Regions from separate parts of the Serratia sp. NPDC078593 genome, predicted to be linked through region 2. Evidence: predicted binding sites of a transcription regulator. Region 2 holds the regulator's gene; each other region holds the start of a gene.

Region 1 (10,238 bases), on a different contig from region 2:
CTGCCCAGATAAATAACAGCCAATTACCGCCAATCGTCAGTGCCGTCACCGCTAACAGCAGCAGACGTTTGCGATCCTTACAGGCAGCGCGCACCTTGCGCCAGTTATGCCCGAGCGAGATGAGCGCCAACATAAAGAAGAACGACCAAATTACCCGATGGGTAAGAATTTCGTCGGCCGGAACTTGCTGAACCAATTTGAAATACGCGGGTGCGATACCCCAAATGAAATAAGCGGCTAAAGCAAAAAAAATGCCTTGCCGCGTCTGCTGTGCGTCCATGACGATACTCTGATGGAAAAGTGGAAGATGCGATGAGTGTACTGAACTCACTCATCGCGCACAATCACCCCACCAGATAGGTTGCGGTGGCGCTGGCGATGTGTAGGCCGTCGTGGTTATGCAGTTCAACACGCGCCACGGCCACTTTATTACCGCTCCGCAGGACACTGGCCGAAGCAATAAAATGTTCACCCCTGCCAGGGCGTAAATAGTCCACTCGCAGATCGATGGTTCCCATGCGTGACAGGCGTGTCGTCAGCGCTTCCTCAATCAAGGTTTCTTGGCGCATGAGCACGCTACCGACACAGGCCAAGCCGGCGGCAACGTCCAATACTGAGGCAATCACACCACCATGCAGAATTTTCTGAGCGGCATTGCCCACCAACTTGGCTTGATTCGTGAAGGTGAGTTCCACGTAGTCATCTTCAAAACGCCGCAACTCCAATCCCAGTTCACGATTGAATGGCATATGATAAACAAAAATTTCGCCAATCTTTTGGCGTGCAGCTTCTATTGTGAGAGGTGTAGTCGACATAGCGTTGATTCTTCTCGTTGGTTTTATGGCGTAAGGTACTGGTCAGTCCAGGTTAATTATTTGTTGATTTTATGCTTAATTTTTGTTTCTTTCCAGGCTAATCCGATAAAAGCATTCTGGGCTGCTGCAAAAGGGGCTTTGTGTGTAAAATGGCCTGTTTTTGATTTAAGGTCTGTTTTTATTTTGTTGGGGTGATGAGAGCTATGCGCATTCTGTCAGGGGTTATTGGGGCGATGCTGTTGGTGCCGGCGTTGGCACAGGCTGAAGAAGCCAAAGAACAAGAAATACATGATAAACCGGCAGTGCGCGGCAGCATTATTGCTAACATGCTGCAATCCCACGATAATCCGTTCACGCTGTATCCGTATGATACCAATTATCTGTTGTACACCTACACCAGCGATCTGAATAAAGAAGCGATCAATAGCTATAACTGGTCGGATAATGCGCGCAAAGACGAAGTAAAGTATCAGCTCAGTCTGGCGTTTCCGCTGTGGCGTGGCATTGCCGGTGAAAACTCGGTGTTGGGGGCGTCTTATACACAGCGTTCATGGTGGCAATTTTCCAACAGCGGCGAGTCCTCCCCCTTCCGTGAAACCAATTATGAACCGCAAATCTTTTTGGGGTGGGCTACCGATTATCGCTTCGGCGGTTGGACGCTGCGTGATGTTGAGGTGGGCTTGAATCACCAATCAAACGGCCGGGCGGAACCGACCTCACGCAGTTGGAACCGTGCGTATGCACGGCTGATGGCGCAAAATGGTAACTGGCAGGTGGATATCAAGCCGTGGCTGCGTTTCTCAGAGAGTGCCAACAGCGATGATAACCCGGATATCACCAAATACATGGGCTATTACCGCTTGAAGGTGGGCTTCGCTTGGGGCGACAGTATCTTTAGCGTTAATGGCCACTATAACTGGAACAGTGGTTTCGGCGGTGCCGAACTGGGCTGGAGTTATCCGATCACCAAACACGTCCGCTTCTATACCCAAGTGTTTAGCGGCTACGGCGAATCACTGATCGATTACAACTTCCGGCAGACACGGGTTGGCGTTGGTGTCATGCTTAACGATATTATGTAGTCAGGCAGTCTTATTCGCGGCGTATTGATGCGCCGTTGCATCAAAATGGGGAAGTGTGTGTCGACCGCAGCAGTGATAAATAGAGCGTTGCTAGCAGAACAGGTGTTGCGCGACACCTTTGGCTATCAGCAATTCCGACCGGGGCAACAAACGATCATCAATGCCGCTATCGGCGGGCAAGATTGCCTGGTGGTGATGCCGACCGGTGGCGGTAAATCGTTGTGCTACCAAATCCCTGCGCTAGTCATGGATGGCCTGACGCTGGTGGTTTCCCCATTAATCTCACTGATGAAAGATCAGGTCGATCAGTTGCTGGCTTACGGCGTTTCCGCCGCGTGTTACAACTCCAGCCAAACGCGTGAGCAACAGCTTGAGGTGATGGCTGGTTGTCGCAGCGGTAAGGTAAAGCTGCTGTATATCGCGCCGGAACGGCTGATGATGGACAGCTTTCTCGATCTACTCGATCACTGCCAGCCTGCGTTGCTGGCGGTTGATGAAGCGCACTGTATTTCACAATGGGGGCATGATTTCCGCCCGGAATACCGTGCACTTGGCCAACTGAAGCAACGCTTCCCCGCGATGCCGGTGATAGCGTTAACCGCGACCGCCGATGAAGCCACCCGTGGCGACATTACTCGTCTGCTGGCGCTGCACGATCCGCTGATTCAGGTCAGCAGTTTTGACCGGCCGAACATTCGCTACACGCTGGTGGAGAAGTTCAAACCGCTCGATCAGCTGTGGCGTTTTGTGCAGGATCAGCGCGGTAAGAGCGGCATTATCTACTGCAATAGCCGCGCCAAGGTGGAAGATACCTGTGCGCGTTTGCAAAGCCGAGGGTTGAGCGTGGCGGCTTATCACGCCGGGCTGGATAACGAGCGGCGTGCGCAGGTGCAGGAAGCCTTTCAACGCGACGACCTGCAAGTGGTGGTAGCCACGGTGGCGTTCGGGATGGGGATCAACAAGCCTAACGTACGCTTTGTGGTGCATTTTGATATTCCGCGCAACATCGAATCTTATTATCAGGAAACCGGCCGAGCGGGGCGAGATGGCCTGCCTGCCGAAGCCATCTTGTTATACGACCCCGCAGATATGGCCTGGTTACGTCGTTGCCTGGAAGAAAAACCGGCCGGCCAACAACTCGACATTGAACGCCATAAGCTGAACGCCATGAGTGCGTTTGCCGAGGCCCAGACCTGCCGCCGTTTAGTCTTACTCAACTATTTTGGCGAAGGAAAGCAGCAGGCCTGTGGTAACTGTGATATTTGCCTCGACCCACCCAAACGTTACGACGGTCTGGAAGATGCGCGTAAAGCGCTGTCGGCGATAGGTCGCGTTGGTCAGCGTTTCGGTATTGGTTACGTGGTTGAAGTGTTGCGCGGTGCGAATAACCAACGTATCCGCGAGTTTGGTCACGATAAGTTGCCGGTATACGGTATTGGCCGCGATCACACCACGGAACATTGGACCAGCGTGCTGCGGCAGCTGATTCATTTGGGTTTTATCACCCAGAACATTGCTATGCATTCCGCGTTGCAATTGACCGAAGCGGCGCGGCCGGTGTTACGCGGTGAGGTGCCTCTGCAGTTGGCGGTGCCGCGTATTCAGAGCCTGAAAGCGCGTGGCGGCAGTAACCAGAAAACCTACGGCGGTAATTACGACCGCAAACTGTTCGCCAAATTGCGCAAGTTACGTAAGTCTATCGCGGATGAAGAAAATATCCCGCCCTATGTGGTATTTAACGACACAACACTGTTGGAAATGGCTGAGCAGATGCCGATCAAGGCCAGTGAACTACTCAGTGTCAACGGCGTCGGGCAGCGTAAATTGGAGCGTTTTGGCGCGCCGTTTATGGCGATGATCCGCGACCATATTGATAATGATGACGAATAGACATCGCAAATGATGTGGTGACAGCGGAAGTACACGGCGATTGCGCCACTTTTGTAAGAAATTTATCGCAATACGCGCGTATGATTTTGGTGATAAAGGGCACTTTTTTCCGTGATGGACTAAGGAAAACAATCAATGACGTCGTTTACACTCAACCTTAATGAATGGTTAACGCGCGAAACGCGGTTTGCGGCATTTGCGACCGGACCATTGTTGGATTTTTGGCGACAACGTCAGGAAGGTGAGTTCAGCGGCGTTGATGGTGTGCCGATTCGTTTTGTATGCTTTCGTTCCCCACAGCATCAGCGGGTGGTGGTGATAAGCCCGGGCCGCATAGAAAGTTACGTGAAATATCCAGAAGTTGCCTACGATCTGTTTCGTTGTGGCTACGATGTGCTGATCCTAGATCATCGTGGACAAGGGCGTTCTGGGCGTCTGCTCGCCGATACGCACCGTGGTCATGTGATAAACTTTGCAGATTACGTCGACGATTTTAGCCAGTTTTACCAGCAGGAAGTCGAGCCGCGGGGTTATCGACAGCGTTTTGCTTTGGCACATTCGATGGGCGGCGCCATTCTGGCGCATTTTTTGGCGCGTCAGCCGCAGGCGTTTGATGCGGTTGCGCTGTGTGCGCCGATGTTCGGGATATTTCTACCGATGCCAGGTTGGTTGGCGAACGCCATCCTGAATTGGGCGGAGAAACGACCGAAGGTGCGTGATTACTATGCAGTGGGAACCGGCCAGTGGCGGCCGTTGCCGTTCATGGTCAACCGGTTAACCCACAGCCGCGAGCGTTATCGTCGCACGATACGCAGTTACGCCGACTACCCTGAGCTGAGGGTTGGTGGGCCAACTTATCACTGGGTGCGGGAAAGTCTTCACGCGGGGCAACAAGTCATTGCCGACGCGGCGACGATCGCCACGCCTATTTTATTATTGCAGGCCAGTGAGGATCGGGTTATCGACAACCGGGCTCATCAGGCTTTTTGTCAGGCACTGTCCGCTGCGGGGAACCCGTGTGAAGGGGGAGAACCGCAGATAATCAAAGGCGCCCGCCATGAGATCCTGTTTGAGCGGGACGCGATGCGCGCCGAAGCATTGAACGCAATCCTGCGCTTCTTTGCTCAACATTTAGGTGGTGACGCTACCGCCGACCACACCATTAGAGGTTAGAACATATCGCTATGTATCACGTCGTTGCTTCCGATTTAGATGGCACGCTGCTATCTCCCGACCATACGCTGTCGCCTTACGCGAAAGAAACACTCCAATTGTTGACTCAGCGTGGTATTCACTTTGTTTTTGCCACCGGCCGCCACCATATTGATGTTTCGCAGATCCGCGACAACCTCGACATCAGCGCGTTTATGATCACCTCCAACGGTGCGCGGGTGCATAACACCGATGGCGAATTAATTTTTAGTCATAATCTGGACAGCGATATCGCGCGTGATTTATACGGCATAAAATTTAACGATCCGCACATCACCACCAACGTTTATCGTAACGACGACTGGTTTATCGATCGTGAAAGCCCGGAGCAGAAAGAATTTTTCCGCGAGTCCGTATTTAAATATCAGCTGTTTGAGCCGGGTATGTTGGACACCGATGGCGTGTGTAAGGTGTACTTTACCTGCGACGACCATGAAAAACTGTTGTCGCTGGAAGAGGCTATCAACGCGCATTGGGGTGACCGCGTCAACGTCAGCTTCTCATTCCCAACCTGCCTGGAAGTCATGGCGGGTGGCGTGTCCAAGGGCCATGCGTTGGAAGAGGTGGCGAAAATAATGGGCTATTCGCTGAAAGAATGCATCGCATTCGGCGACGGGATGAACGATCTGGAAATGCTGTCGATGGCCGGTAAGGGCTGCATCATGCGTGATGCGCACCAACGCCTGAAAGATAAACTTCCACAACGTGAAGTGATTGGTTCCAATATCGACGACGCTGTGCCGCACTATTTGCGCCAGATGTTTTTATCCTGAAATCGATGACAAAGTAATAGGGGCGAACGGGTTCGCCCCTGACGTTTTTTATTGATGCTGCCCCTGTTTTTGCAGGAATTGCACGCCCTTATCCGGGAAGTCGGTGAACACGCCGTCTACGCCAGCCTGGTTGTAAATCACGTCATAGAGTTGATTGACATCGGTCACGTAGGTTGGCAATGCATCTGCGCGGATGGTATAGGGATGTACCGCCATTTTATTGGCATGCGCGTCTTTTACCATCTCGGTCAATACAATGTGGTTTGGCTTAGATTTATCGGCATCGACCAGCATGTGATAGTCAGGGCCGATACCGTCAGCATATTGGGCGATTTGCTTCATGGCGCCCGGTTTGAACATCCAATCATAGTCATAGTTCACCCACTTGCCGTCGGCTTTTTGCTCGTAGGTTTCGTTCCAGTCGGTGTAGGCAATCAACTGAACCAATTTCAGGTTCATACCCAGCTTAGGTTGTAACTCGTTTTTGATGCGCTTGAGTTCATTGGCATCAAAGCACTGCAAATAAACGTTGTCGTTCTTGCCGGTGTAACCGTATTGCTTCAGCACCGCCAGCACTTTGCTGGAGATGTCTTTGCCTTCCTGCTGATGGAACCACGGTGCTTTAATTTCTGGATAAATGCCGATGTTCTTGCCTGTGGAGTGATTCAGGCCTTGCACAAACTCAATTTCTTCCTGAAAGGTGTGTACGCGGAAGTCAGATTTCCCCATTGGGAAACGCCCCGGATAGCTCTGTACTTGCTTGCCGTCTTTAATATCAAACCCTTCGCTGAACTTTAACGATTTGATTTCCGCCAAGGTAAAGTCGATCGCGTAGTAACGGCCATCTTTACGCGCCCGGTTAGGGAAACGTTCGGCAACGTCGGTCACGCGATCGAGATAGTGATCGTGCAATACCACTAACTCGTCATCTTTGGTCATCACCAGATCTTGCTCTAGAAAATCAGCACCCTGAGCATAAGCCATGGCCTTGGTGGGCAATGAGTGTTCCGGCAGATAGCCGCTGGCACCACGGTGAGCAATGACCACTTTATTGGCGGCCTGCGCGATGCTGGTGAGTGAGGAGGCTAAAATAATGCCGGCCAGCAGGGCTTTGACATGAGTTCGCATAGTTTTCTCCATGAGGGAGCGGGGAATAAAAAGGCCGCAAAGCGGCCTTTCAGACCGCTGACAAAGTCTGTTATTAGGGAAAGCGTACCGAAGGGGTCGTAGCGGCTTGCCGCCGGAGCACCCCTTGGTGCGCTAAGCCCGGGTATCTCGGGTTCAAAGGCAACGTTGTCATCAACTTCAAAGGCCGCATAGCGGCCTGCGTCAGTTTTGCGCGGATTAACCGCGTTTGGCGGCGATTTCCGCGTGGTGTTTCTTCTCGCTGATCATGGTCAGCAGCAGCAGGATAACGGCGCCGATGCTGCCGCCAATCATCACCATGAAGCCACCGTCCCAACCGAAGAAGTCCACGGTGTAACCCACAACGGCGCTGGCCGCGACTGAACCGCCCAGGTAACCGAACAGGCCGGTAAAGCCAGCGGCGGTGCCAGCAGCTTTCTTCGGTGCCAGTTCCAGCGCGTGCAAGCCGATCAGCATCACCGGGCCGTAGATCAAGAAACCGATGGTGATCATACAGGCCATATCAATACCGGGGTTGCCGACCGGGTTTAGCCAATAAACGATGGTAGCGATGGTAACCAGCGTCATGAAGAATACGCCGGTGGCGCCACGGTTGCCTTTGAACACTTTATCCGACATCCAACCGCACAGCAGCGTACCCGGGATACCCGCGTATTCGTACAGGAAGTAAGCCCAAGAGGATTTATCCAGTGCGAAGTGTTTCACTTCTTTCAGGTAGGTCGGTGACCAGTCGAGAATGCCGTAACGCAGCAGGTAAACAAACACGTTAGCGACGGCGATGTACCACAGCAGTTTATTCGGCAGAATATATTGCATGAAGATCTGTTTAGCGGTCAGTTCTTCTTCTGCTTTTTCTGAATAGTCATCCGGATAGTCGTTTTTATACTCTTCGATCGGCGGTAAACCACAGGATTGTGGGGTATCGCGCATCAGAGCGAAGGCTATCAGCGCCACCAGAATGGCACCGAAAGCGGGCATGTACAGCGCCGCATGCCAGTCGTTGAACCAAGCCATACCCAGCAAGAACAGTAACGGAGGCAAACCGCCGCCGACGTTATGAGCACAGTTCCATATCGAAACGATACCGCCACGCTCTTTTTGCGACCACCAGTGCACCATGGTGCGCCCGCACGGTGGCCAACCCATCCCCTGGAACCAGCCGCATAGGAATAACAGTACGAACATCACGGCGATGCTAGAGGTTGCCCACGGCACGAAACCCATGAACAGCATGACGGCGGCGGCCAGAATCAGGCCCGCAGGCAAAAATACCCGGGGGTTGGAACGGTCAGAAACCGAACCCATGATAAATTTCGAAAATCCATAGGCGATGGATATGCCCGACAGCGCGAAACCCAGATCGCCACGGCTAAAACCTTGGTCGATCAGATAAGGCATCGCCAGCGTGAAGTTTTTACGGACCAGATAGTAAGCGGCGTAGCCGAAGAAAATCCCCATAAAAATTTGCCAGCGCAATTTCCGGTAGAGCGGATCTACCTTATCGAGCGGCACACGGGAAGTGTGTGCAGCTGGCTTAAAAATACTCAACATGAGCGCCTCCGATGGCTTTATCAGTATTACATCCTCAGAGGATCAGTCTCTGGTGATGATTGTGCGGATATCGATGTGTCGTTTTTTGTTCCATAACGAGCGCCATGCTAGTCAAAACCCCTGGTTGGCTGTGTGATGCATCGCGCATTTGTTACACTTTTATGAAACTGCGGCGAATTTTGAGCGATTCGTTAACGTTATGAAATAGAGAAAGGCAAAAAAGTCGTGATATTGATCACAATCATGGTTTTTTATGGACATTTTTCTTTCGTTTTAGGTTCGTTATTGTTCCTTATCAAACAAAAACCGCACTAACTGTGGCTCAATTCCTCCATAATCAGCGATTTTGGGGGTGTGATGAGCAACAATTCACCGGCTAACGAAACGGATGTGATCATTATTGGCGGTGGGGCGACCGGCGCGGGCATTGCCCGTGACTGCGCGCGTCGTGGTCTACGTTGCATTTTGCTGGAGCGACACGATATTGCTACCGGTGCGACGGGGCGCAACCACGGTTTACTGCACAGCGGCGCGCGTTATGCGGTGACGGATAGCGAATCGGCACGGGAATGTATTGAGGAGAACCGCATTCTCAAGCGCATCGCTCACCACTGTATTGAGCGCAGTGACGGCCTGTTCATCACGTTGCCACAGGATTCGTTCGACTATCAGCAACAGTTTATTGCCGCATGCCAGCGGGCGGGGATTGACGCCGAGGCTATCGATCCGCAGCAGGCTTTACGGCTAGAACCCGCCGCTAACCCGGCGTTGATTGGCGCGGTGAGAGTCCCGGATGGCACCGTCGATCCCTTCCGCCTGACGGCGGCCAATATGTTGGATGCGCGCGAACATGGTGCGCAGATTCTGACCTACCACCAGGTCATCGGTTTGCTGAGGAATGGCGATCGCGTCAGGGGCGTGCGCGTTTACGACCATCAGAGCGGCCAGCAGTACGAGATTCACGCTGAGGTGGTGGTCAATGCGGCCGGTATTTGGGGCCAGCAAATCGCGGAATATGCCGACTTACGTATCCGTATGTTCCCGGCGAAGGGGGCATTGTTGATCTTGGGGCATCGCATCAACAACATGGTGATCAATCGCTGCCGCAAGCCCGCGGATGCCGACATTTTAGTGCCGGGCGATACCATTTCGCTGATTGGCACCACCTCAACGCACATCGATTATGACCAGATTGACGACATGCGGGTGACGCCGCAGGAAGTGGATATTCTGATCCGCGAGGGGTCACTGTTGGCACCGTCACTGGCACAAACCCGTATCTTGCGAGCCTATGCCGGGGTGCGGCCGTTGGTCGCCAGCGATGACGATCCATCAGGCCGTAACGTGAGCCGCGGCATTGTATTGCTCGATCACGCCGCGCGTGACGGACTGGAAGGGTTTATTACCATAACCGGTGGCAAACTGATGACCTACCGGCTGATGGCGCAATGGGCGACGGACAACGTATGCGAAAAGTTAGGTATCGACAGCCCTTGTACCACCGCGCAGGAAGCGCTGCCCGGCTCACGTCAGTCGGCCGAGGAAACCGCGCGCAGCGTGGTGTCATTGCCCGCCAGCATTCGTGGCTCGGCGATTTACCGGCATGGCGACCGCGCGAGCCAGGTGCCTGCTGGCGATCGGTTGGATAACAGTCTGGTCTGCGAGTGTGAAGCGGTCACGGCCGGTGAAGTGCGTTACGCGGTCAATTCATTGACGGTGAATAATTTGGTCGACCTGCGGCGTCGCACTCGGGTTGGGATGGGCACCTG
Region 2 (10,238 bases):
TTCCAGGATCGCTTTCAGTTCCGCTTCATCCTGAATGATAAAACCGGCTGGCAGTTCACCGGAGCGTACCCACTCGGTTAGCGTTAGCTCAATCGGGCTTTCCAGGGTTAATGGCACCACCGGCAGTGATCCCAAACTTTTACGCAGCAAGGCCAGCGTATCTTCGGCGCGTTTGGCGCTGGCGGCATCAACCATAATTAAGCCGTTCACGGTATCGATCCACATAAACGTTTGATTAAAGCGGCTAAACGCGCGCGGCAACAGGCTGTGCAGCACTTCGTCTTTTAGCGAGTCTTTTTCGGTTTTTTTCAGCTTGCGGTGCTGCTCGCCTTCCAGCTTGTCGATTTTTGCTTGTAATTCTTGTTTGATCACCGGCGAAGGCAGAATTTTTTCTTCTTTACGTGCGCAGATGATGATCTGGCCGTTAACGGTGTGGGTGAGCGCATCGCTGTGAGAACCCATTGGGGATACCCAGCCGGTTTTCGCCATATCCTGGCTGCCACAAGGCGTAAAGGAGAAAGCGCTGAGCTGTTTTTCCATTTCATCCGCATTTAGCGCAACCTCGCGGCTTAAACGGTAAACCATCAAATTCTTAAACCACAGCATAATGTTATCCCCGGCAGGGCGTGCTTTTCGCACGCTAATTCATCAAAAGCAGGGCGGCATGATACCCAATTGACGCTGAAAAATCGCCTCATTCCTCCGATTTGCGTGGAGGGGGGGATTACGGCACACTCGGCGTCTCTGGATGTCGGTTGCGTTGCGCATTGAGGAGATAAACGTGCGTATTGGTATTGATTTAGGTGGAACGAAAATTGAAGTCATTGCCTTGGCGAATGATGGTCGTGAGTTGTTTCGTCATCGCGTCGCGACACCGAGGGAAGATTATCAACAAACGCTGCGGGCGATTACCGGGCTGGTGAAGATGGCGGAGGATCACACGGGCGAGCGGGGGTCCGTTGGCGTCGGGATCCCCGGCACGTTGTCGCCGTTTAGCGGCTTGGTGAAAAACGCCAACTCAACCTGGCTCAACGGCCAGCCGCTGGATAAAGATCTGTCGGCCATGTTGCAACGTGACGTGCGTTTGGCGAATGACGCCAATTGCCTGGCGGTGTCGGAAGCCACCGATGGTGCGGGGGCGGGCCAGCATGTGGTGTTTGCGGTGATTATTGGCACCGGCTGCGGTGCGGGTGTGGCGATCGACGGTCAGGTGCATGTGGGCGGCAATGGCATCGCTGGGGAGTGGGGGCATAATCCGCTGCCGTGGCTGGATGATGACGAGTTGCGCTTTCGTCGCGAAGTGCCGTGCTATTGCGGTAAACCGGGCTGCATCGAAACCTTTATCTCCGGGACGGGCTTTGCGACGGATTATGCACGCCTGAGCGGCAACACGCTGAAGGGGCACGAGATCATGGCGTTGGTGGCGCAACAGGATCCTTTGGCTGAGCTGGCGATGAGCCGCTATGAAATGCGTTTGGCCAAGTCGTTGGCGCACGCGATCAATCTGTTCGATCCCGATGTGGTGGTGTTAGGGGGCGGCATGAGTAACGTCGAGCGTTTGTACCAGACCGTACCGCAATGGGTAAAGCCTTGGGTCTTTGGCGGTGAGTGTGAAACGCCAATCCGCAAAGCGATCCACGGTGATTCCAGCGGTGTGCGCGGTGCGGCATGGCTGTGGCCGCAGCGCTAAACGCGAGTGGGCTGATGGGGCAGCCCCTCAAGGTGTTTTTACTTCGCTCTCGCTGCGTACCCTTTCGATATGAATGGTTAAGAACATCATTTCTTCGCGCGTAAGCCGATGTTGATAGTGCTTCTCAATGTGTTGATTGATTTTTTCGGCACAGGCGAATGACTCACGGTAGGTGTCTTTCACCACCTGATATAATGCGTCATCTTCGCTGTCGACATAATTCTTTCCTAGCAGGCGCTGAGCGAAGAATTTCAAATGCGTGACAAATCGGTGGTAGCTCAGCGCTTCTTCGTTGTAATCAAAACGAAAATGGTATTTGACGATATTGAGAATTTCTTGCATCACGCGCGTGATATGCAGGGTATTTTGCATATCGTCATTAAGCTGCGCATTCACCAGATGCAGCGCGATAAAACCGGCTTCATCTTCCGGTAATGTCACCTCTAACCGTTGTGCAATCAGCACCAGCGCTTCCCGTCCGACGGCAAACTCGTGTGGGTAGAGTTTTTTGATCTCCCACAACAGAGCATTACGGATGTCCATGCCTTTGGCATGGCGCTGTAGCGCGAAGTGGATGTGATCGGTCAGCGTGATGTAAACGATGTTGTGCAACTTGCCCGGCAAGCGTTCACGCGCCAAAGTAATAATTTTGTCGGTGGTGGTGAGACAGGCCAGCGGGATTTCTGCCAATAGCGCTTTGTAACGTTCACCGAGCTCTCCGCTGCTGAGGGTAAAAACCTTCTCGATCAGGCTTTCATCCACCGCATCGCCCACTTTCTTTTTAAAGCCGATCCCGCGGCCCATGACGACCGTTTCTTCCTGCCGATCGTCGAGGGTGATGATTACGTTATTATTGAGTATTTTCTCGATTTTCATAGCATTCCCCGGCGTTTCGGCCAGCTAAAAGCAAAAAAACCTGACATCCAAGATAATCCTGGAGGTCAGGTTTTGCCTGTCAATACAGTGACAATCCTGTTATTGAACGCATGATAACCGTTCTTTGTGAGCGCTCAACGCCTTTCGCGAAGGAGTGCCGTGGCGATCACACTTCTGCTATGTGCTGATGGGATCACTCAACCCGATACTGTGCTTCGAGCCGGCTGATGCCCAGCCCGTTGACCTTTTTCACTTTTATTTGTACCGGAATGCGCTCTTTCATGGCTTCGACGTGACTGATGACACCAATGGTCTTGCCAGAGGCGTTAAGACTGTCGAGCGCATCCAGTGCGGTGTCCAGCGTTTCGGCGTCAAGCGTGCCGAAACCCTCGTCGAGAAATAACGAGTCAATGCTGGTTTTATGGCTGACCAAATCAGACAGCGCTAAGGCCAGCGCCAGGCTGACCAAGAAGCTCTCCCCTCCCGACAGCGTGCGGGTATCGCGTAATGCATCGGCCTGCCAGGTGTCGACCACTTGTAACTCCAGCGCATCACTGGTTTTGCGTTGCAACAAATAGCGGCCATGCAGGCGGCCAAGCTGGTTGTTAGCCAGATACACCAGATGATCGAGCGTTAATCCCTGAGCAAACTTGCGGAATTTATCGCCTTCTTTCGAACCGACCAACTGATTGAGTAGGCTCCAGTCGTCATAGTGCTGCTGACTTTCGGCTATTTGTGCGAAAAGCGCCTGTTGCTGATTGCGGCGCAGGGCATCGCTTTCTAACTGATTACGCAGTTCGCCCTGCCGCTGTTGTAACACCTTCAACTGCTGCATCAAGGCTTGCTGCTCGTTGGTCAACATGTGCGGATCAATGCTGGTTTCATCCAGGCCAGCAGGACGCTGCTGTTGATGATGGGCTAAGGTTTGTTCTGCCTGCGCTAACAGGGCGCTGGCTTCTACCCAGCGTTGCTGCAATTGTTCTTTGTGCTGTTGCAATTGCTGGCGCTGGGCATCGTCCAGTAGGGCCGCCGTGAAAGCAGCCTCGTCGCTGAACTCGCTGGCAGCCAGCCCCTGAACCCACTGCTCTTCGGCCTGCTGTAAACGTTCCGCCCATTGTGCCAACTGTTGTTGCAGCCCCGCCAATTGGCCACTTAACCGATCGCGTTGCTCCTGCGCCGACTGTAATTGTTGGTTGGCTAGCGTGGTGGCTTGCTCGCCGGCCGCCTGCTGTTGACGCAGTTGCTCACGAACTTGGGCTATCTGTCGTTCGCCAAACAGTGCCGTTCGTTGCGTCCGTAACGTGGTGAGGTTTTCTTCATTTTGCTGCCATTGTTGTTGGAGCCGCTGTTGCTGTTGTTGGTGATCGGCGAAGTTCTTTTCTAACAGGCTGAAGCGTTCGTTAAGCAGCGCAGCGTGCTGTTGCTTCTGCTGCTGTTCGGTTTGCAGATTGGCTAAGGCATCTTTGGCCTGTTGCACCGCTTGTACGGCTAATTCATGTTGAGCAAGCCGTTGCTGGCCTTCACGCTCCTCGCTGTCGCAGCGGTGTAACCAGTCGTTCAGGCGTTCGCTATCCTGTAAACCAAAATCAAGCGCCAGCGGCTCAGCCAATTGTTGCCAGCTTTGCTGATGTGCGGCCAACTGTTGTTCATCTTGGGTGATGGCTTGCTGTTGTCGCTGTTGCTGCTGTTGCAGGTTGTCATACTGTGCACGCAGTTCAACGCCCTGTTTTTGCAAGGCGTCGGTCTGTGTTTTTAGCTGCTCAAGACGCTGTGCTGTTTCAGATGGCGCTATCGCCTGATACTGCTCAACCGCCGGGTGTTGTGTTGCGCCGCACAGCGGGCAAGGCGTGTTAGTTTGCAAGCGGGCGCGTTCGGCCTCTAGGCTAACAATGCGCTGTTCCAACTCGAGCGTTTTTTCAACCTCGGCCTGATGGGCTTTTTGTTGTTTATATTGCTGGCGAACCTGTTCCAGTTGCGGTGCTAGTTGTGCCAACTGTTGTGTACCCGCCTGCAACTCTTGCCGCTGTTGCTCCACCCGTTTGAGCGTTTGTTGTGAGAGCGAAGCAAGCGTAAACAGCTGCTGCCGTGCCGGACGCAGTTCACTGAGCTTTGCTAATCGCAGACGCAGCGCGGCCAACGGCACCTGTGCTTCCAGCGCGTGATGTTGTTGCTGTTGGGTGGTTAACGCCTGGCTAAGTTGCTCAAATTTACGCTGATGTTGTTGCGCCTGCTCTGCCAACTGGCTGCGCTGAGTGTTTAATTGTGCCAGCGTATGCTGGTGCTCTTTACCCTGTTGTTCGGCGCTGCTCAACGCCTGCTTGAGTTCTGTCCGGCTGTGATCTAATTGCGCGATCTGATTATCGAGCGGCAACACCTGTTCATCGATCAATTGTTGCTGTTGCAGACGGTATTGCGCCTGTTTTTGCTGTTCGGCTCGTGCCTGTTCGAGCGCCTGTTGTAACGGTGCCAACTGCGCGTTTTGCAACTGATATTGTTGGTTCAGTTGCGTAATCTGTTGTTGCAACGCCTGGTGCTCGCTACGACAACGCTGCCGTTCGTTAAGCAATGGCCGTAGCTTTTCGGCCGGTTCACTGCGTGCTAACGCTTGCAATTGCGGTTCAGCCTGCGCTTGCTGTTGTTGCACGACGCTCAGCCGTTGTTGATATTCGTGTTGTTTCTGTTGCGCCTGTTGCCATTGTTGCAGCCAGTTAATGGCTTGCTGGCGCTGTTGCGCCTGCTGGCTGAGATCATTTTCTTCATGGCTGAGTGCGCTTAGCTGCGCTTCCCGCTGTTGGCGCTGCTCGTCATTTAACAGTTCAATGCCGCTGGCGCGTTGGTGTAACGCATCCAGCTCCAGTTTGGCTTGCTTATGTTGTTCAAAGACGCGTTCAGATAACTGACCGTAAATTTCGGTGCCGGTCAACTCTTCCAGTAATTCGGCACGATCGTTGGCAGCGGCGTTGAGAAAGGCGGCAAATTGCCCTTGTGAGAGCATCATCGATTTGGTGAAGCGGCCAAAATCCAAACCGGTGATCGCGGCGATCAGATCCAGTTTGTCGCGCACTTTATCGGCAATAATCTTGCCGTCGGCTAGCAACGCCAGTTCTACTTTTGGGGCTTGTAAATTGCCGTTGGGATCGTTTTTGGCCCGGCGTTGGCTCCAGAACGCGCGATAACCGACGCCTTTGACCTCAAATTCGACCTCAGCCAACGACTCGGCGGTGTGGCGCGTCATCAGTTCATTTTGGCTGGGCGAGACGTGCAAGCGCGGAGTTTGGTGGTACAACGCCAAACAAACGGCGTCGAGCAGCGTCGTTTTTCCTGCCCCGGTCGGGCCGGTAATCGCGAACAGACCGTTGCTGGCGAACGGCTCTACACCAAAGTTGATTTTCCATTCGCCCTGGAGCGAGTTGAGGTTTTTTAGCCGTAAACTCAGGATCTTCATGCGGAGGGGGCCTCATCTTGCTGTACGGCGTCCACCGTTTGTTGGAACAGGTGACGTAGCCGTTCGCGGCGCGCTTCAGCCATGTCGCTTTCCAGCGCCAGCCGTCGCTCAAACACGTCATTAACGCTCAGTTCGTTCAACGTTTCTTTGTCTTGCTGGGCGATAGCCAGGCGGCGTTGTTCTTTGCTACGGCGTAATAACACCACGTCGACAGGCAGTTCATCGGTCAGTGCTTGAATGCGTCGTTGGATGTCGCTCAGGTAATCTTGCGTTGCCACCTCAATATCCAGCCACACCGGTCGCTCGCCGGTATAATCGGCGAACTGCCGCAATTGTTGCTCGATCTGCGCTAAATCCCCTTTGATCAATTGCATCGGCTGGAATATAGGGATTTCAAGCGGCGTCACCTGCTGCAATATGCCATCAGCGAAGTCCACCATAAACACGCTTTTGGCTTTGCCTACCTCATCAAAACTGAGAGGGATCGGTGAACCGCTGTAACGAATATGTGTGCTTTTCGCCACCTGCTGCGCACGGTGTATGTGCCCGAGCGCGATGTAATCCGCCGGTGGGAAGGCCTGCGCTGGGAAGGCATCCAGCGTGCCGATGTAAATATCGCGCACGGAATCTGAGGTGGTGACGCCAACGGTGGTCAGGTGGCCGGTAGCGACAATCGGCAGCGCGCCGCCTAGCGCATCTCGGCGTGCACAGGCCGCGTGATACAACCGTTGATAATGGGCGGCGATGGCGGTTTGCAACGCGGCCTGTTTTTCCCCGCCGGATTCGCCTGCGCGGCTGGTCAGCAAATCGCGTGGCCGCAGGAATGGAATCGCGCACAGCACTGCGCCAGGTTGGCCGTTGCGCTGGTTCAGCACGACTAGCTGTTGTTCCGGTTCAGCCTGCACATTGGCAACGACGGTAGTATTCAGGCAGGAAAGCAATTCGCGTGATTCATTCAGGGTTGCCACGGAGTCGTGGTTACCGCCCAGCACCACCAGTTGGCAGCCGGTTCGCTGGAGTTGCACCACAAAGCGGTTATATAACTCGCGTGCGTAGCTCGGGGGCGAGCCGGTATCGAACACATCGCCAGCGACAATCAGCGCATCGACCTGCTGTTGCGCGATTTGTTGAATAAGCCAATCGAGAAAGGCCTGATGCTCGGCGGCGCGGCTTTTGGTAAAAAAGTACTGGCCAAGGTGCCAGTCAGAGGTATGAATCAGACGCATATACCCTTCATCTTTCAAGTGGCAGGTGTATTGGCAGGTGCGTTGGCGGCTGTCATTAAGCCCAACCGGTGACGGAGGCCCTGGCCTAGTAACGAGCGGCTTGCGAGCTCACCGACGCGTTGTTAACCGCGCCGTCATCGATTCATTGTTCTGTGGATGCCGCCCTGCACCGCGAAATCTATTGGGGGTAGAGGTTCGCCCAACGATCATAAAATTCCAATGATTATAAAGGTGTTGCTCGCGGCTGTCGTCGGCCATTGATTATGACGGCCAGATGATTATTCTGTGAACAGGAAACTATTTGCCTGCAACATGAGTGGCGGTTGGGCTATTTTTTCATAAATCTGTCATAAAACTGACGCATAATGACATCCGCAATCAAATCGTGATCGCTATACCCAAAATCATTCAGATGGCATCGCAGCGGCAATGCCGTGGTTAGCCCTCCACGGGGCGCGCAACGGCGGCCAAAAACGAGGCGGTCAGAAATATGACGGGTAAACACATTGACAGGATTGACGATGACTAGACGCATATTGGTGGTGGAAGACGAAGCGCCGATTCGTGAGATGGTGTGTTTTGTGTTGGAACAAAATGGTTACCAACCGTTGGAAGCCGAAGATTACGACAGCGCTGTGACGCGCTTGTCTGAGCCGTTTCCTGATTTGGTGTTACTCGACTGGATGTTGCCCGGTGGTTCCGGCATTCAATTCATCAAACACATGAAGCGTGAGGCGCTCACCCGTGATATTCCGGTGATGATGCTGACGGCACGCGGCGAAGAAGAAGATCGGGTACGTGGTTTGGAAGTGGGTGCGGATGACTACATTACGAAACCGTTCTCACCGAAAGAGTTGGTGGCACGTATTAAAGCCGTCATGCGCCGCATTTCACCGATGGCGGTGGAAGACGTGATTGAAATGCAAGGCCTGAGTTTGGATCCTTCCTCGCATCGGGTCATGGCCAATGAACAAGCGCTGGATATGGGGCCGACCGAGTTTAAACTGTTGCATTTCTTTATGACCCATCCAGAACGTGTCTATAGCCGCGAACAGTTGCTTAATCACGTTTGGGGCACTAACGTTTATGTGGAAGACCGTACCGTTGACGTGCACATCCGCCGTTTGCGCAAGGCGCTGGAGAGCAGTGGCCATGACAAGATGGTTCAAACCGTTCGGGGCACCGGTTACCGGTTCTCAACGCGCTACTAAACGCGCAGCGCTGGAGAACTTACCGTGTTAGAACGTCTTTCCTGGAAGAGGCTGGCTCTCGAGCTGGCTCTTTTTTGTTTGCCTGCGTTATTGCTGGGGCTGATTGTCGGTTATCTCCCTTGGCTGCTGTTAGCGGCGGTGTTGGCGGCGCTGGTGTGGAATTTTTACAATCAACTTAAACTCTCCCATTGGCTGTGGGTTGACCGCAGCATGACCCCTCCGCCCGGCCGTTGGAGCTGGGAACCGCTATTCTATGGGCTTTATCAGATGCAGCAGCGCAACCGGCGGCGGCGGCGCGAGTTGGCTTTGCTGATCAAACGTTTTCGCAGCGGCGCAGAATCGCTGCCTGACGCCGTGGTGATGACCACGGAAGACGGTAATATCTTCTGGTGTAACGGGTTGGCGCAGCATTTACTGGGTTTTCGCTGGCCGGAAGATAACGGCCAGCACATTCTGAACCTGCTGCGTTATCCTGAGTTCAGCAATTATCTGCAACAGCAGGCGTTTTCGCACCCGCTGACGCTGCAATTAAACAACGACCATTTCGTCGAATTTCGCGTCATGCCCTATTCGGAGGGGCAATTGTTGATGGTAGCGCGTGATGTCACCCAAATGCGGCAATTGGAGGGCGCGCGGCGTAACTTCTTCGCGAATGTCAGCCATGAATTGCGTACGCCGTTGACGGTGCTGCAAGGCTACTTGGAAATGATGAATGACGAAGAATTAGACGGCTCACTGCGGGGCAAAGCGCTGAACACGATGCAGGAGCAGACCAAACGTATGGACGGGTTGGTGAAACAGCTTCTGACGCTGTCACGTATCGAAGCCGCACCGATTATTGATATGAATGAAAAGGTGGATGTGCCGCTGATGCTGCGGGTATTGCAGCGCGAAGCGCAATCGCTGAGCGGCGGCCAGCATGAGATTAGCTTTCGCGTTAATGAGGCGCTGAAGGTATTTGGTAATGACGATCAGCTACGCAGCGCGGTGTCCAACCTGGTGTATAACGCGGTCAACCACACGCCAGCGGGGACGCATATCGAAGTGAGCTGGCAAAAAACGCCATTTGGTGCGCAGTTTCAGGTGAGCGATGACGGGCCGGGCATTACCGCTGAGCATATACCGCGCTTAACCGAACGCTTTTATCGCGTCGATAAGGCGCGTTCACGCCAGACGGGGGGCAGCGGATTGGGGTTGGCGATCGTTAAACATGCGCTTAGCCACCACGATACTCGGTTGGAGGTGCTGAGCGAGCCGGGCATCGGCACTCGCTTCATCTTTACCTTACCTAACCGCTTGATTGTTCCTGAAGCTTTATCAGAGAATGCGCTGAAAAACTAACGCGTGAGGCGATGGGATGCGATGGATTCAAGGATTGTGGCTTTGCCTGGCGCTGTTATGCAGCCGTGGTGCGCTCGCGCAATCTGACGGCATGTTGGCGGGCAATCTATCCAGCGTGGGTTCCGATACCTTGGCCAATTTAATGGCCCTGTGGGCGCAGGATTTTAGCCAGCATTACCCCAATATTAACCTGCAAATTCAGGCGGCGGGTTCATCGACTGCGCCGACCGCATTGGCCGCCGGTGCGGCACAGTTGGGGCCGATGAGCAGACCGATGAAGGCCGCCGAACTGGCGGCGTTTGAGCATCGCTATGGCTATGCACCGCTGGCGGTGCCCGTTGCCGTAGATGCGTTGGTGGTGCTGGTGCATCAGGATAATCCACTGCGCGGTCTTAACTTGCATCAACTCGATCAACTCTTCTCCGCTACGCGCCGTTGCGCACAAGCCG
Region 3 (10,238 bases), on a different contig from region 2:
GCCTGCTATCAGCGACGTCATTCAGCAGCGTTTACAAACCGAAATGGGGGAAGGCCTGCCAGACACTTACCGCTATGCGGTGGATGATCCTTGGGGCGATCTCGTCTTACGGCCTGCCGTGCACCGCTACTTTTCCCTGCGGCACGATGCCTTTTCCCTATCATGCGGCGCTGGCGTGATCGCATTATTGGCGGCGTTAGCCCATCTACCACACGGACAACGGGTGGCGATAGCCGGAGATGTCTACCCAGATTACCCGTGGTGGTTACAGCACGCCGGGCGTCAAGCATGGCGTCTTGATACCGACTCCCCTTGGGGGATGGCCGAAGCGGCGTTGGCCGGCGGTGCTGAACTGGTGTTTATGGAGCGCCCTGGGTTGCTGGCGGATGGCTTTGGCGATTTGGCGATATTACGCACCTTGTGTCAGGCATTAGCTGAGCGGGGAGTGCTGTTACTGATTGATGAGTCCAATGCCAATTATTATCCAGCGGCCTACAGTGCCGTGTCATTGATCCATGAAATGCCGAATCTGATGGTGCTGCGCGGCCTTTCCAAAGCCTGGGGGATGGGGGGATTGCGCGTAGGGTTTTGTCTTTGTTCTCGTGAACTGCAGTCGCGAGTCCGTCAGGCGATACCGCCGTTGTTGAATACCCCGCTAGCGTTGCGCATGGCGGCGGATATTCTGTCTCTGGGGGACTCAACGGCGGCTCTTCGGGCGCAAATTAGCACACATAAACCGCGCATGGTGGCGTTGCTTGGCACACAATCGATGGCGGAGGCGAGTACCGGACTGCCTTATGTTTTCTTACCGGAGTCGCAGGCCGCGATGTTGGCTGAGAAGGGAATTAAAGGCAAGCGTCATGGATGCTGGCAAGGTGATGACACGTTAACCAACCTGATGCGATTCAGTGTGCCGTTACTGCCGGAAAGATTGGCGAATTTTGAGCAACGACTGCGGCGTTAAGTCAGGGGGAAAGGATGGAGAGTGATGAGGTACTGACGGCTTTTCTGTTTGATAGCCAACGTGCGTTGGCACTGAGCCGTAAGCTGTCTGAGGAACAGTGGCAGATCTGCCTGCATGCTGCGGTTGAACACAAGATCCTACCGCGGGCGGTGGCGTTTTATCGCCGTGTCAGCGAACAACCTTTGGCGCCCAATTTTGCGGCGATACTGGACGCTCACCAGCGTGAGCGTCACAGCTGGTTGGCAGCCTGTCGGGCATTGCAGTTTGATGACGGTGAAATGCGCGCGATGCTGATGAAGGGTTTCGGGCATGAAATGTTATACCCAGAGCGCAGTGAGCGCTTCGCCAAGGATTTGGATATTGTGGTGCAAGATCTGGATGCTTTCTGCCGCTTTGCCCGACAGCTTTTTCAGCGGGGATTTTCCTTACCCTTTTTAGCGCGCCTCTATCTTCATCCAACGCAGGGATCATGGTGTGGCCTGGGCCGCTTTATTTTTGATCGTGGTTTGGAAGACGGTGGCGTGGAATTACACATTGGCCAGTTTGCGATTGATTCTCACCATGTGCTGGATTGGCAGGCGATCGCTTCCCATGCTTGCGAATGCCATTTTGCCGGTATCCCGCTTATCGTGCCGGACACGGTGATGAAGCTGAAGGTTTTCTTTATGGAATTGGCGACGCGTCCGGCGTGTATGTTACGCGATCTCTACGACGGCCACTGTCTGTTTGCCGTATTAGAACCCTCGCAGGAAGCGGCATTGAGGGTGCAGTTAGGTGATGCAGGGTTAGCCGACCAGGTGGACAAGCTGTTAGCTGCATTTAAGCGTTATAGGTTAACGCCGCCGGAGGTTTTGTCACGGCTTGCCGATACTTTGCGTGTCTCTGCGCGCCCGCAGCCGCAGCCTGTTACCTGGCAACAGCGATGGCGGCACTGGCTCGATAGCGCTTGTGAAAAAGAGGGGTGGCGACTGCATGTGCTTAGCCTACTCGATCGCGCGTGGTTTACGAACCTGGCTCTGCGGCGCGGTATGACGATTAATGCGCTGTTAATTGATGATACCCCTGCCGAAATGAAACTCACGCGTCAGCGTCATTATTTGCTGCTTACTACGCCTGCTGGCACCTTTTTACTTGGTGTGTGTGGTTTGTTTAGCGACGAGGAAGTGGAACAGTTACAGGCTGCACTGCGCCAGAAGATGCCGCCAGCAGAGCGGTTAGTGGAGGAAAAGCGTGATGCATGAACGACAAGCCATGATGAAGTTGGGGGCGTTCTGGTATCCGACCGGTTACCATATTGCTGCTTGGCGTCATCCGCAGGTGCCAGCCAATGCGGGCATTAACTTTCAACATTGCGCCGAATTTGCCCGTATGGCGGAAAGTGCCGCGTTTGATTTCTTGTTTCTGGCCGACAGCATGGCGGTGAAAGGGGATGATTGGCATGAGCTGAGCCGGGGCGCACATCGCTATGTTGGGCAATTTGAACCGCTGACGTTGCTATCCGCACTGAGTGCAGTGACTGAGCGTATTGGCCTTATCGCATCTGCGACTACGACCTATAGCCATCCTTATACGTTGGCGCGCCAGTTCGCCTCGTTAGCGCATCTCAGCCAGGGGCGTGTGGGATGGAACCTGGTGACCTCGCAAAATCCGTTTGAGGCAAATAATTTCGGTCTTGCACATCATCCAGAACACGATCGCCGCTATCAGCGGGCAGAGGAGTTTTATGAGGTCGTTGCTGGGCTGTGGCGCAGTTGGGAAACGGATGCTTTTTGTTACGATAAGGCCGCTGGGCGCTTTTTTGACCCGTCGAAAATGCAGGTACTGAATCACCAAGGTGAACACTTCAGTGTCAAAGGGCCGCTCAATGTGCCAGCTTGCCCCGGTGGTGCGCCCGTGATGGTTCAGGCTGGGGCATCAGAGGCGGGAAGAAACCTGGCGGCGCGAACCAGTGAAGTCATTTTTTCCGCTCAGCATGACTTTGCCGTTGCGAAAGCGTTTTATCAGGATATACGGCGGCGGGCGGCGTTAGCCAATCGTCCGGCGGGTATGCCATTGGTTATGACCGGCGTGTTTCCATTTGTCGGGCATACGCGGCAGGAAGCACAGGATAAATTCGAGCGTTTGCAGATGTTGATCGACGATCGTGTTGGCTTGGCTTTATTGCAGGTGCAGCTTGGCGGTGTCGATCTCTCCGAATGCGATCTTGACGGACCCTTACCGGATATTCCGCCAAGCAATGCCAGCCAAAGTCGGCGCGAATTGCTGGTGGCGCTGGCGCAGCGGGAAAACTATTCGATTCGTCAACTGTATCGCCATGTGGCGGGGGCGCGGGGACATTGGCAACTGATTGGTACGCCGCAACAGGTGGCCGATGAAATGGAGCAGTGGTTCCTAGGGGGCGCGACCGACGGGTTCAATATCATGGCCCCTTGGCTGCCGGGAGGAATGGCTGACTTTATTACCTTGGTGGTGCCTGAATTACGGCGCCGTGGTTTGTTTCGTCACCACTATCAAGGGCAAACGTTACGCGATCATCTTGGGTTGCCCTGCGTCTGACGCACGTTGGCTATACTGTAATCGGTCAACGATGAGGAAAGCGGTATGCAACAGGCATGGCGGGAAGTAGAGGAATATCTGGAAGATTGTCTGCTACGTGCGGACGATAATCTGGCGCAGACGCTGGCGTTAAATGCTGAACGCGGTCTACCGGCCATCGACGTCTCACCGCTACAAGGGCAATTTTTGATGTTGATGGTGCAAATCAGCGCTGCGCGTCGGGTGTTGGAGATTGGCACCTTGGGCGGTTTCAGCACGCAGTATTTAGCGCGCGGGCTGCCGCCGGAGGGTCGCGTGGTGACGCTGGAAAAAGATCCGGCTAATGCAGCGGTGGCGCGGGAGAATCTGCAGCGTGCCGGTTTGCTGGCGCAGGTGTCGATTATAGAAGGTACCGCGGCACAGACGTTGCCCATGTTGCAGTCGCAACCGCCGTTTGACCTGATTTTTATCGATGCCGATAAACAAAACAGTCTGTTATACCTGCAATGGGCGATAAAGCTAAGTCGTACAGGCAGCGTGATCATTATTGATAACGTGGTGCGCGGCGGCGCGATCGTCGGCGGGCAGCCCGACGTCCATGCGACCGGTATCTGTCAGGCATTGGAGGCGGTAAAAAGTCTGCCGATGCTAACTGGCACCGCATTGCAGACGGTCGGTGAAAAAGGCTGGGACGGTTTCGCGGTGCTACGTGTGGAAAGAACCGCGAGTTGAATGCAGCGATCACGATGACAACGGTTTTATCGTGCGGGAATGTGTTGTTTTTTCAGGTAAATAGAATCTTGTTCAAGGAGTTGACCCTTCTTTTTTGTTTATCTGATTGATTTTAAATTGATTAATTCATATCACCTTTGCACTGTCACATAACTGTCATATTTCATACATTTTTCTGTCACTAAACTGTCCTATTTTTCCTCCTGCAACAATACTTACTCTGATGAAAACGACTCGATGTCGATTTTTGAATATCCCATTAGGAGGGATTATGAAACTGATGCGTACCACCGTCGCCAGTATTGTGGCAGCGACTTTCTCCCTGGCCTCTGTGTCCGCGTTCGCTGCTGCTAGCTTGACCGGAGCAGGTGCGACATTCCCCGCGCCGGTGTATGCCAAGTGGGCAGATTCTTATCAGAAAGAAACCGGTAACAAAGTTAACTATCAGGGGATTGGTTCCTCTGGCGGCGTGAAGCAAATTCTTGCCAATACCGTTGATTTTGGTGCCTCTGATGCGCCGTTGTCCGATGAAAAACTGGCCGCTGACGGATTGTTCCAGTTCCCTACCGTGATTGGCGGTGTGGTGATGGCGGTGAACATCCCTGGTATCAAATCCGGTGATTTGACCCTTGATGGTCAGACGCTGGGTGATATTTACTTGGGTAACATCAAAAAATGGAATGATCCCGCGATCGTGAAGCTGAACCCTGGCGTGAAACTGCCGGATCAGAACATCGCCGTGGTACGTCGTGCTGACGGTTCTGGCACGTCATTCGTTTTCACCAGCTATCTGTCTAAAGTCAACGCGCAGTGGAAAGAGAAAATTGGCGCGGGCTCAACGGTTAACTGGCCAGCAGGTCTGGGCGGTAAAGGCAACGACGGTATCGCCGCATTCGTTCAGCGTCTGCCGGGCTCTATCGGCTATGTTGAATACGCGTATGCGAAGCAAAACAACCTGGCTTATACCAAACTGATCTCTGCCGATGGTAAACCGGTCAGCCCAACGGAAGATGCTTTCAGTGATGCTGCCAAAGGCGCTGACTGGAGCAAGACTTTCGCGCAGGATCTGACGAATCAGAAAGGTGAAAACGCGTGGCCAATTACCTCCACCACCTTCATCTTGGTACACAAAGAGCAGAAGAAACCGGAGCATGGTGTAGAGGTACTGAAGTTCTTCGACTGGGCGTACAAGTCGGGTGGCGATGAAGCCAAAGCCTTGGACTACGCAACGCTACCTGATGAAGTGATCGAGCAAGTGCGTGCTGCGTGGAAAACCAACGTTAAAGACAACACCGGTAAAGCACTGTACTAAGCGGCCAACGCAACATTGTGTGAGTCGTACTGTCGGGCCCGGCAAATCGGGCCCTCCTAGCTTTAAACAGAAGAGTAATCTATGGCTGAGTACAAGCCGACCATTAAGGCACCCAGCAAGAATGGTGACATCCTGTTCAGCGCACTGGTTAAACTGGCTGCGCTGATTACCTTATTGTTACTGGGCGGCATCATTGTTTCGCTGGTGTTTGCCTCCTGGCCAAGCATACAAAAATTTGGTTTCGCCTTCTTGTGGACCAAAGAGTGGAATGCCCCGGCAGAGCAATTTGGTGCGCTGGTGCCGATTTACGGCACCATTGTGACCTCGCTTATCGCTTTGATCATTGCCGTACCGGTGAGTTTTGGTATCGCCTTGTTTCTGACTGAACTGGCACCAAATTGGTTGAAACGCCCGTTAGGCGTGGCGATTGAGTTGCTGGCGGCGATTCCCAGCATTGTTTACGGCATGTGGGGGTTATTCGTCTTTGCCCCACTGTTCGCCGAATATTTCCAGACGCCGGTTGGCAATGTCCTTTCTGGTATCCCCATCGTGGGCGAATTGTTCTCTGGCCCAGCCTTCGGCATTGGCATTTTGGCCGCCGGTGTCATTCTGGCGATCATGATTATTCCTTACATTGCCGCCGTGATGCGTGACGTCTTCGAACAAACGCCGGTGATGATGAAAGAGTCTGCCTATGGTATCGGGTGCACCACGTGGGAAGTGATCTGGCGTATCGTTCTACCCTTTACTAAAAATGGCGTGATTGGCGGTGTGATGCTCGGCTTAGGGCGTGCATTGGGGGAAACCATGGCGGTGACCTTTATCATTGGTAACACCTACCAACTCGACAGTGCTTCACTGTATATGCCGGGTAACAGTATTACCTCTGCGTTGGCAAATGAGTTTGCCGAAGCGGAATCTGGGCTGCATACCGCAGCACTGATGGAACTGGGGCTGATTCTGTTTGTGATCACCTTTATCGTGCTGGCGCTGTCGAAGTTGATGGTGATGCGTCTGGCCAAGAATGAGGGGCGCTAACGTGGCAACGATGGATATGCAACATAATCTGGCGCTGGCAGAAAGCCGCCGCAAAATGCAGGCGTGGCGCCGTCAGAAAAACCGCATCGCGCTGTTCTTGTCGATGGCGACCATGGTGTTTGGTCTGTTTTGGCTGGTGTGGATCCTGTTTTCTACCGTCACCAAAGGCATCGACGGCATGTCGTTGGCGCTGTTCACCGAGATGACCCCGCCGCCGAATACGGCCGGGGGCGGGTTGGCCAATGCCATCGCGGGTAGCGGGCTGTTAATCCTGTGGGCCACCATTTTTGGCACTCCGTTGGGCATTTTGGCGGGTATCTATTTGGCAGAGTACGGCCGCAAATCGTGGCTGGCGGAGGTGATTCGTTTTATTAACGACATTCTGCTGTCGGCACCGTCAATTGTGGTGGGGCTGTTTGTTTACACCATTGTGGTGGCGAAAATGGAGCACTTTTCCGGCTGGGCAGGCATCATCGCACTGGCACTGTTGCAGGTGCCTATTGTGATCCGTACTACCGAGAACATGCTCAAACTGGTGCCCGACACGTTACGTGAGGCAGCCTATGCGCTTGGCACGCCAAAATGGCGCATGATTTCTGCCATTACGCTCAAGGCGTCAGTTTCCGGCATCATAACCGGCGTACTGTTGGCTATTGCCCGTATTGCGGGTGAAACGGCACCGCTGTTGTTCACCTCGTTGTCGAACCAGTTCTGGACCACCGATCTGATGCAGCCGATCGCTAACCTGCCGGTGACCATATTTAAATTCGCCATGAGCCCGTTTGCCGAATGGCAACAGTTGGCTTGGGCCGGGGTGCTATTGATCACCCTGTGCGTACTGTTACTGAATATCCTGGCGCGTGTGATTTTCGCCAAGAAAAAGCATTCATAAAAATTTAAGCGCTGCCGCGGCGGCGCTGTGATAAAGAGAGAAGTCTTGATGAGTATGGTTACTGACGCTTCCAGCAGCAAAATTCAGGTACGCGATCTGAACTTTTACTACGGCAAATTCCATGCGCTGAAAAACATCACGTTGGATATTGCCAAAAACAAAGTGACCGCGTTTATCGGCCCATCCGGCTGTGGTAAATCGACGTTGCTGCGTACCTTTAACAAGATGTACCAGCTGTACCCGGAGCAGCGTGCGGAAGGTGATATTTTGCTGGATGGGCAGAATATCTTGACCGATAACCAGGATATTGCCTTGCTACGTGCCAAGGTGGGCATGGTGTTCCAAAAGCCAACGCCGTTCCCGATGTCGATTTACGATAACATCGCTTTTGGTGTTCGCCTGTTTGAAAAACTGTCACGTGCCGATATGGATGAGCGTGTGCAGTGGGCGTTGAGCAAAGCGGCGCTGTGGAATGAAACCAAAGATAAACTGCATCAGAGTGGTTACAGCTTATCAGGCGGCCAGCAGCAGCGTTTGTGCATCGCACGCGGTATCGCTATTCGTCCGGATGTGTTGTTGCTGGATGAGCCGTGCTCCGCGTTGGACCCGATTTCTACCGGTAAGATTGAAGAGTTAATCAGTGAGCTGAAGTCTGACTACACCGTGGTGATTGTGACCCACAACATGCAGCAGGCCGCGCGTTGTTCGGATTCAACGGCATTTATGTATCTGGGCGAATTGATCGAGTTCAGTGATACTGACACCTTATTCACCGCGCCACAGAAAAAACAGACTGAAGATTACATCACTGGCCGTTATGGTTGATGAGGATGCATCATGGATAACCTGAATTTAAATAAACACATTTCCGGCCAGTTCAACGCTGAACTTGAGCATATCCGCACCCAGGTGTTGACCATGGGCGGGCTGGTGGAACAGCAATTGACGGATGCTATCACCGCGATGCACAACCAGGATGGCGAACTGGCGAAGCGCGTTATCGAAGGTGATAAAAAGGTCAATATGATGGAAGTGGCAATCGATGAAGCCTGTGTGCGCATCATTGCCAAGCGGCAGCCAACCGCCAGCGACCTGCGTCTGGTGATGGCGATCATCAAGACCATTTCCGAGCTGGAACGTATCGGCGATGTGGCGGATAAAATTTGTCGCACCGCGTTGGAAAAGTTCTCGCACCAGCATCAGCCGCTGTTGGTGAGCCTTGAGTCTCTGGGCCGTCACACCGTGCAGATGTTGCATGATGTGCTGGATGCGTTCGCGCGTATGGATCTTGATGAAGCCATTCGTATTTATCGTGAAGATAAGAAGGTCGATCAGGAATATGAGGGCATTGTGCGTCAACTGATGACCTACATGATGGAAGATTCACGCACGATTCCTAGCGTCTTGACCGCGCTGTTCTGCGCCCGTTCGATTGAGCGTATTGGCGATCGTTGCCAAAATATTTGCGAGTTCATTTTCTACTTTGTCAAAGGCCAGGATTTTCGTCATATCGACGGCGATGCGTTGGATAAGTTGTTGGCCGACAATCCACAACCAAAGGCAGATGAAGAGGGATAAATTGATATCCCGATCGCGCACATACGCAGGCTGATGCGTAATGCTTGTCAGTTTACGTTTCTTGTCCGATGTCTAGGTGTTGTGGTTATTTATTAGTAAGTTATCAGATTAACGTACTCACCTCACCTATGCTTACCACGTAGTGGCGTGGCATGCCGCGCCAATTATTATCGCTCTGCGCGTGGTGTAGGGCGAGCATGCTCGCCCCTACGGTTTAGCAATATGCCGATGTGGTGAGCAACGTGCTCACCTCATTCATGCTTACCACGAAGTGGCGTGGCATACCGCGCCAGTCATTATCGCTCTGCGCGTGATGCGGGGCGAACATGTTCGCCCCCTACGGTTCAAATATGCTGATGTGGTGAGCAACGAGCTCACCTCATTCATGCTCATCACGTAGTGGCGTGGCATGCCGCGCCAATTATTATCGCTCTGCGCGTGGTGTAGGGCGAACATGCTCGCCCGCTACGGTTTAGCAATATGCTGATGTGGTGAGCAACGTGTTCACCTCGTTCATGCTCATCACGTAGTGGCGTGGCATGCCGCGCCAATTATTATCGCTCTGCGCGTGGTGTAGGGCGAGCATGCTCGCCCGCTACGGTTCAGCAATATGCCGATGAGGTGAGCAACGTGCTCACCTCATTCATGCTCATCACGTAGTGGCGTGGCATGCCGCGCCAATTATTATCGCTCTGCGCGTGGTGTTGGGCGAGCATGCTCGCCCCCAACGGTTCAGCAATATGCTGATGTGGTGAGCAATGTGCTCACCTCATTCATGCTTACCCCGTAGTGGCGTGGCATGCCGCGCCAGTCATTATCGCTCTGCGCGTGGTGTAGGGCGAGCATGCTCGCCCGCTACGGTTTAGCAATATGCTGATGTGGTGAGCAACGAGCTCACCTCATTCATGCTTACCACGAAGTGGCGTGGCATACCGCGCCAATTATTATCGCTCTGCGCGTGGTGTTGGGCGAACATGCTCGCCCGCTACGGTTCAGCAATATGCCGATGAGGTGAGCAACGAGCTTGCCTCACCTATGTTCACCCCGTAGTGGCGTGGCATGCCGCGCCAATTATTATCGCTCTGTGCGTGGTGTAGGGCGAACATGTTCGCCCCCTACGGTTCAAATATGCTGATGTGGTGAGCAACGTGCTCACCTCATTCATGCTTACCACGAAGTGGCGTGGC

What was found. The regulator PhoB, encoded in region 2, activates phosphate uptake and scavenging genes when phosphate is short. The targets are predictions, from matches to a motif close to CTGTCATAAAACTGNCNNAT.
Region 1: the regulator PhoB is predicted to act here: its motif matches at 8,618-8,637, upstream of glpT (glycerol-3-phosphate transporter).
Region 3: the regulator PhoB is predicted to act here: its motif matches at 4,374-4,393, upstream of pstS (phosphate ABC transporter substrate-binding protein PstS).

Annotation. Positions count from the first base shown of each region.
Region 1 is NZ_JBNNGK010000004.1:276,480-286,717, forward strand. It holds gene rarD (EamA family transporter RarD) at 1-280, opposite strand, end outside; gene ACQKDS_RS06960 (thioesterase family protein) at 345-815, opposite strand; gene pldA (phospholipase A) at 1,019-1,897, shown strand; gene recQ (ATP-dependent DNA helicase RecQ) at 1,955-3,787, shown strand; gene pldB (lysophospholipase L2) at 3,923-4,960, shown strand; gene yigL (sugar/pyridoxal phosphate phosphatase YigL) at 4,972-5,772, shown strand; gene glpQ (glycerophosphodiester phosphodiesterase) at 5,821-6,900, opposite strand; gene glpT (glycerol-3-phosphate transporter) at 7,117-8,469, opposite strand; gene glpA (anaerobic glycerol-3-phosphate dehydrogenase subunit A) at 8,827-10,238, shown strand, end outside.
Region 2 is NZ_JBNNGK010000016.1:25,844-36,081, forward strand. It holds gene rdgC (recombination-associated protein RdgC) at 1-606, opposite strand, end outside; gene mak (fructokinase) at 782-1,690, shown strand; gene licT (BglG family transcription antiterminator LicT) at 1,718-2,566, opposite strand; gene sbcC (exonuclease subunit SbcC) at 2,760-6,011, opposite strand; gene sbcD (exonuclease subunit SbcD) at 6,008-7,237, opposite strand; gene phoB (phosphate response regulator transcription factor PhoB) at 7,759-8,448, shown strand; gene phoR (phosphate regulon sensor histidine kinase PhoR) at 8,473-9,789, shown strand; gene ACQKDS_RS16160 (PstS family phosphate ABC transporter substrate-binding protein) at 9,806-10,238, shown strand, end outside.
Region 3 is NZ_JBNNGK010000004.1:45,287-55,524, forward strand. It holds gene ACQKDS_RS05900 (aminotransferase class I/II-fold pyridoxal phosphate-dependent enzyme) at 1-964, shown strand, start outside; gene ACQKDS_RS05905 (nucleotidyltransferase family protein) at 979-2,205, shown strand; gene ACQKDS_RS05910 (LLM class flavin-dependent oxidoreductase) at 2,198-3,520, shown strand; gene ACQKDS_RS05915 (O-methyltransferase) at 3,566-4,231, shown strand; gene pstS (phosphate ABC transporter substrate-binding protein PstS) at 4,503-5,543, shown strand; gene pstC (phosphate ABC transporter permease PstC) at 5,625-6,581, shown strand; gene pstA (phosphate ABC transporter permease PstA) at 6,592-7,473, shown strand; gene pstB (phosphate ABC transporter ATP-binding protein PstB) at 7,528-8,298, shown strand; gene phoU (phosphate signaling complex protein PhoU) at 8,311-9,051, shown strand.